Regions from separate parts of the Cupriavidus sp. genome, predicted to be linked through region 1. Evidence: predicted binding sites of a transcription regulator. Region 1 holds the regulator's gene; the other holds the start of a gene.
What was found. Region 1 encodes LexA, which represses DNA repair genes until DNA is damaged. Its sites were predicted from a motif close to ACTGTATNNNNATACAGT; they were not measured.

Region 1 (3,558 bases):
ACGGGTACTCCGGCCGGTGTGTAGCGCAGCGTGTCTCGTTCGGCGAGGGTGGCGGTCAGCCGAAGCTGGTTCACCGCGACACAGCAGTCCGCACTTAGGCGGCCTGGCCTTCCGTGGTCGTTTGCGCGGCCTTGCGGGCTTCTTCGCGCTGCACTTCCTTCATCATCGGCGAAGGAGCAGTCTCGGCCTTCTTGGTCTGGACGATCAGGTGGCGCAGGACGGCGTCGTTGAACTTGAACGCGTGTTCCAGTTCAGCCAGCGTTTCCTTGCCGCATTCGATGTTCAGGCAAACGTAGTGAGCCTTGGCCAGCTTCTGGATCATGTAGGCCATCTGACGGCGGCCCCAGTCTTCCACGCGATGGATCTGACCGTTCTGCGAGATCACGAGCTGCTTGTAGCGCTCGATCATCGCCGGCACTTGTTCGCTTTGGTCCGGATGGACGATAAATACGATTTCGTAATGACGCATTGACGCTCCTTTTGGATGAGCCACCCGGGCGTCAAGTCCGGTGCGGCAAGGTTGAATAGCCCGCGAGTATAGCCCGTAACCAGGCGACCCGCAAGCAGGCCGACCGTAGCCTACGATCGGGCGTAAAGATCCTGCAGGCGCCCGGAATCGGCGCCAAGACCCGGGTCGGACGCCAGGGCCAGCAACAGCAACACGCGCGCCTTGTACGGGTTCAGGTCGGCGGCCGAGGCGAACAAGCCGGCGGTGGGCGCCGGCTTGGCTGCCAATGCCACGTGACCGGCACCGGTGCGCGAGCTGCGTACCACCGCCACGCCACGCGCCGCGGCATCGGCCAGCGCGCCCGCCAGGGTTTCATGCACCGAGCCATTGCCTGCCGCTGCCACCACCAGGCCCTTCACGCCGGCCGACACCAGTGCATCGACAGCCACCCGCCCTGGTTGGGCATAGCTGGCCACGATCTCCACCATCGGCCAGCTTGCGGGCACCGGCAGGTACGATCTGTCCGCACCCGCCGCCAGCGGCGCCCGCGCAAACCGGATATAGGTGTCCTGCACGAATCCGAGCGGACCGGCAACCGGCGAGACAAAAGCATCGACCGCCGAAGTATGTGACTTGGTGACATCGCGCGCGGCGTGGATCTGCTGGTTCAACACCACCAGCACGCCCTTGCCGCGCGCCGCCGGATTGGCCGCTACGCGCACCGCATCGAGCAGGTTCAGCGGGCCATCGGCGGACAGCGAAGTCGAGGGGCGCATCGCGGCGGTAATTACCACTGGCACCGGCGTAGCCTGCGTCAGATGCAGGAACATCGCCGTTTCCTCAAGCGTGTCGGTCCCATGCGTGATCACGATACCGGCCACATCGGGCTGCGCCGACCAGTGCGCCACGCGCGCGGCCAACTGCTGCCAGAGACTGAACATCATGTCCTTGCTGTCGACCTGCGCAACCTGCTCCGCCTCGATGCGCGCAACATCGGCCAGGACGGGCACGGCCTGCACCAGTTGCGATACCGGCACGGTGGCGGCCTGGTAATGGGCACTGCTGGCAGGACTTCCGGACGATCCGGCAATGGTGCCGCCCGTGGCGAGCACAACGATTCGAGGCAAGGAAGCGGTCATGTCAGCGCTGATCAGTCGATGGATCCGGGCGCCGATTGTAACTGCCGCGCCGCGCCGCTCGCAGCCATGGCAAACCCGTGGACCGCAATCCGGTGCGCCATCCAGTGCACCAGCACGCCAGGCCCGCATGTTGAGCCCACAGCGCAAATTGTGCTTGCACTTCACTCGATACTGTATAAAATCACAGCATACTGTTTAAACATACAGTGCTTCGGCACTGAGACCGGCGAACCATGGCGACCCTGACACCCCGGCAGCAGCAGATCTTCGATCTGATCCGCAATGCGATCCGAAATACCGGCTTTCCGCCGACCCGCGCAGAGATCGCTGCCGAATTCGGCTTCTCCTCGCCCAATTCCGCCGAAGAACATCTGCGTGCGCTGGCTCGCAAGGGCGTGATCGAACTGACGCCAGGCGCATCGCGCGGCATCCGGCTGAAGGTTTCGCGCAGCGACTCGGAGCGCGAAGACCAATTCTCGCTGCCGATGGCTGGCGTGCTGCAATTGACGTTGCCGCTGGTCGGCCGCGTCGCAGCTGGTAGCCCGATCCTTGCCGCGGAACATATCGATCGCCAATACCACGTGGATGCCTCGGTCTTCGACGAGCGCCCCGACTACCTGTTGCGCGTACGCGGCCTGAGCATGCGTGACGCGGGCATTCTCGACGGCGACCTGCTGGCCGTGAAGAAGGCCAGCGAGGCCGCTAACGGCAAGATCGTCGTGGCCCGCCTCGGCGAGGATGTCACCGTGAAGCGCCTGAAGAAACGCGGCGACACGATTGAACTGATCGCCGAAAACCCCGATTTCCAGAACATCGTGCTGCAATCCGGTCGCGATGAGTTTTCGCTCGAAGGTATCGCTGTAGGCCTGATCCGATCATCAGGTTTTTAAACCGGGGGAAGAGACTCCACGCGGAGTCGCGAGAAGTCGCACAAAGTCTCTGACCTCTAGTCCCCGCGACCCGGCAGCACGGCCGTCTGCCCTGGTCACCCGCTTTGCTTTGCCCATGCCGCCCCGTCCTCCCTGGACGGCGGGCGCGGACTTCTGCTGAACGCAAATTACGAGGTGCTGCCATGCTGCCATCCAACTCCATCGCCCCCCGCCGCCCGGTCAAGCCGGTACCGTTCCGACAAATCAAGGGCGTTCGCGTCTACCAGGGTGCCCAGCGCCGCACGATGGTCGGCAACATGGCCGCAATCTGCCGCATGCTGGAACTCGACGAACCGACCTCGAAACTGCACGCCTGAACTCGAGCTCGACGCGTTTTCCCAACCCTCTATCAGCATTGCGGGCCGCGCTTAACGGCAGCAAGTCGCTAACCCTTGAGCGATTGTAAAAAGTGGAGTCGCATGCTCACAACGTGTAATTAAGAGCACGTTTAAATCTGTTGAAAGACTGATTAAACTCACTAGCGCGCAATGAAACACTGGCGCATTGGCGTCATGCGCAGACCCGGACCTTGACGGCCCCGCCGAGGTCCGGTTTTTTTTGCCCTGCGCCAAACGCAACTTGCGATGTCAGTCGGCCAGCGGAAATCCAAACCAGTCCGCAGCCAGGTCGGCTTCGAACGGCACCATCCACGCGACACCGTTAGCTGCCTGGTATTTCTGGAACTGACCACCAACCAGGCGCTCCACCGCAATCGACTTGCGCCCCTCGCCACCCCTCTCGACCTCGATCACAAACTCGAAGTCGTCGGGAACAAACCCATGCTTGCCGCAAGCGGTTGCCACCTCGTCCTGCTCCTGCCGTGAAAGATCATGGAACCGCAGCGTCATGACTCACCCCCACCGAAGCGCTCAATGGCAATGAGTACAGCATAGTCATTCGGCAAGGATCGCCGTCGGCGACTGAGGCGCGGACCCGTACCTTGAGAAGTCAGACGTTGGTGGAGGAGATAAACGGTGAGTGCGGAAAGCAAAAAAGCCGCTTGGATAAGCGGCTTTTCTGGGAATACTTTGGGGTGGCTGAC
Region 2 (3,558 bases), on a different contig from region 1:
CATGCCAGCCGAACAGGTCCGCAACCAGGCTCGATACCGGGCGCGCCAGCATGATGCCCATCAGCAGTCCGGCAGTGACATTGCCCACCACACGCCCGCGCTCATGCTCCGGAGCCAGATGCGCGGCAAAGGGCACCAGTACCTGTACCGCCACCGAACACAATCCGATCGCACAGCCGGCGATCAGGAACACGCTTGCGTGCGTGGCCAGCGCGGCGGCTACCAGCGCCACGGCACAACCGCCAATCAGCGTCAGTACAAGCTTGCGGTTCTCGACGATATCGCCCAGCGGCACCAGCAATAGCAGTCCGGCGCAGTAGCCAATCTGGATCAGCGTCACGATCAGCCCCGCGATTGCAGGGGACAGTTGCAGCGCGTGTGCAATCGGCCCTACCAGCGGCTGGGCATAGTAGAGGTTGGCAGCGAGCATGCCGCAGGCCACGGCCAGCAGCGGCGTGATCCAGGCGGCTGGCGCGGCAGATCGTTGTCCGCTGTCGGTGATGGAAGCGGCGGAGGAGGTGGGAGTGTTTGTGGACGTGGGCATCGGCGGAATCCGGGCGCCTGGGGAAGCCGCCGATTCTACCGGGAGATAGATAGAGACGTATGACGTGGGGTTATTACGGTTGCGCCCAGTACGTTACATCACGGCGCGTCACGTCACATCGTCGTCGAAATGAAACTCTTCCTGGACCGGCGCCGGATTGTCGCCCTGGTCGGCGGCGGGCAGCAGCGCACTGACACGGACGCCCAGCAGGCGGATGCGGCGCTCCAATGGAATGCGCTTGAGGCACTCGGTTGCGCCGCGGCGGATCGTGGCGCCGTCAGCGGTATGCGCGGTCATCGTTAGGTCGCGCGTCACGGTGTGGAAATCGTCAAAACGCAGCTTGATGCCGACCGTGCGGCCCACGTAGCCCTTGCGCCGCAAATCATCGGCCACGCGCATGCAGAGTTTCGTGAACTGTTCCGACAACAGCGGCCGGTCGGTGCGCGGGTGCAGGTCACGCTCGAACGTGGTTTCGCGGCTCATCGACTTGGGCTCGGAACTCACCACCACCTGGCGCTCGTCGCGGCCATGCGCCACCTCGACCAGCCAGCTTGCGTAGTTACGGCCAAAGTGGGCTTGCAGCACGCTCTGGTCCGCCTCGGCCAGATCACCGACCGTCTCGATACCGATTGCCTGCAGCTTCTCGGCGGCCTTCGGTCCAATGCCATTGACCTTGCGCGCAGCCAGCGGCCAGATCCGGGTCGGGATATCGGCGGGAGTGAGAATGGTCAGGCCATCAGGCTTGTCCAGCTCCGAACCGATCTTGGCCAGCAGCTTGTTGGGTGCCACGCAAATCGAGCAGGTCAGGCCCGTCGCTTCATTGACCGCCGCCTTGATACGGCCAGCCACCTCGCGCGCCTCACCCTCGATATCAGTCAGATCGATATATATCTCATCGATTCCACGATCTTCTATCTGTTCGGTGAATAATCTGACCGCCGACTTGAATAGCCCCGAGTAGCGGCGATAGGCATCGAAATCGGTCGGCAAGAGGATTGCGTCGGGTGCAAGCTTGGCCGCCTTCATCATGCCCATGGCGGAAAACACCCCCAGCGCACGTGCTTCGTAGGTGGACGTGGTCACCACGCCACGCCCAACGTAGTCCCGCAAGCGCGCGTAGCGCCGCGATCCATCGGGCAGCGTTTCAGGAATTGCATTGCGGCCACCGCCAATCACCACCGCATGGCCGCGCAGGTCGGGATAGCGCAACAGTTCGACTGACGCGTAGAACGCGTCCATGTCGAGATGGGCAATTCGCCTGGCGGTCGGGGGCATGAAGGCGTTTCTATACTGTATAAACGTACAGTATAGTGTGGCAACCTGATTCGCGGAACGGGCGCACGCGCAACATCGCGAGACTATTAGCGGGAATTATTGAATCTGCTTAATTTTTTAATTATCAATTTGTCGCATCGATAATTCGCTTAGGCGTCAGCCGGCTCATGAGCACCCCCTCCGCAGCGTAGATGGCCAGCGAGATCCAGATCAACGCATAGCCAATCTGCTTCTGCGCCGGGAACGGCTCGTGATAGAGCCAGATGCCGAGCAACAGCTGGATGGTCGGGCCAGCGTACTGCAGCAGGCCGAGCAGCGAGAGCGGAATACGCCGCGCGCCGGCCGCAAAAAACAGCAGCGGCACCGCCGTGATCGGGCCGGCCAGCAGCAACAGGACCTGCGTACCCGGTGCTGCGCTGCGTGTGGTGTCGTGGCCGGTCAGGAACAGCGTGCCCAGCGCGACCGCGGCCAGCGGAAACAGGATCAGCGTCTCCAGCGACAGTCCTTCGAGCGCACCAAGCGCGCCGGTCTTGCGTAGCAGGCCATATCCGCCAAACGAAGCGGCCAGTCCCAGTGCAATCCAGGGTAGTTGCCCCGCAGACCATGTCAGCCAGAGCACGCCAGCCGCCGCAATGGCAATTGACAGCCACTGTCCCCAGCGCAGCCGTTCATGCAGCAACAGCACGCCAAGCAGCACGCTGAATAGCGGATTGATGAAGTAGCCCAGACTGGCATCGACCACGCGATCGGCCGATACCGCCCAGATATAAAGGAACCAGTTGCAGCACAGCAGGCCGGCACTGGCCGCGAAGTTCAGGATCAGGCGCGGATTTGCCGCCACTTCGCGCAGCCAGCCGAAATGCCGGCGCCATAGCAGGATCGCCCCGAGGAATACCAGCGACCACACCATGCGGTGCAGCAGGATTTCCAGGGGCGCCACGCCGTGCAGCGATTTGATGTAAAGGGGCAGCAGGCCCCAGATGATGTACGCCAGCAGGGCGTAGAAGATGCCGAGTTGCATGGGAATGTCCCGGGTAGATGTCCGGTTGTGGGGCGGATTCTACCGGGGTGGCGCAAACGGCGTTGGCTCGCGGTTCAAGCCTGGGGGTGGGCAAGAGGGCGGGGCCCTTCAGGTCGGCCCCCGTTATGCATACCCATGTGCGGAACGGGGGGCAACTGCCTGCTTACAGCTTGCGGGCGAAGCTGAACTGCGAGAACGCCTGCTCGGCCACGTTGAACCACGCGGCCTCGTTGTTGCGGAACACGCGCCAGTCGTCAAAGATCTTCTTGAACGATGCGTTCTTGGCGCTTTCCTCGGCGTACGCTTCCTGCGTGGCCTTGAAGCAGGCCTCCATGATCTCCTTCGAGAACGGACGCAGCTTCACGCCGTTTTCCAGCAGGCGGGCCAGCGCTTGCGGGTTCACGGTGTCGTACTTGGCCATCATGTTGGTGTGGGCCTCGATGGTGGCCGTTTCCAGCGCGCGCTTGTACAACTGGGGCAGCTTTTCGTACTCGGGGGCCGATGCGTAGAACGACAGCTGTGCGCTGCCTTCCCACCAGCCCGGGTAGTAGTAGTACGGCGCCACCTTGTAGAACCCGAGCTTTTCGTCGTCGTACGGCCCCACCCATTCCGCGGCGTCGATCGTGCCCTTCTCCAGTGCCGGGTAGATGTCACCGCCAGCAATCTGCTGCGGTACCACGCCCAGGCGGGACAGCACCACGCCGGCAAACCCGGCGAT

Region 2: dinB (DNA polymerase IV) is a predicted target of LexA. The motif match lies at 1,834-1,851, and genes of this name have one in related genera.

The regions. Positions count from the first base shown of each region.
Region 1 covers NZ_DBHKYV010000030.1:93,435-96,992, reverse strand. The annotation lists gene priB (primosomal replication protein N) at 1-74, opposite strand, end outside; gene rpsF (30S ribosomal protein S6) at 95-469, opposite strand; gene ACO550_RS28140 (asparaginase) at 580-1,587, opposite strand; gene lexA (transcriptional repressor LexA) at 1,821-2,477, shown strand; gene ACO550_RS28130 (hypothetical protein) at 2,660-2,833, shown strand; gene ACO550_RS28125 (hypothetical protein) at 3,104-3,364, opposite strand; tRNA gene ACO550_RS28120 (tRNA-His) at 3,546-3,558, opposite strand, start outside.
Region 2 covers NZ_DBHKYV010000001.1:760,443-764,000, forward strand. The annotation lists gene ACO550_RS03515 (MFS transporter) at 1-544, opposite strand, end outside; gene dinB (DNA polymerase IV) at 653-1,819, opposite strand; gene rarD (EamA family transporter RarD) at 1,944-2,840, opposite strand; gene ACO550_RS03530 (TRAP transporter substrate-binding protein) at 3,004-3,558, opposite strand, start outside.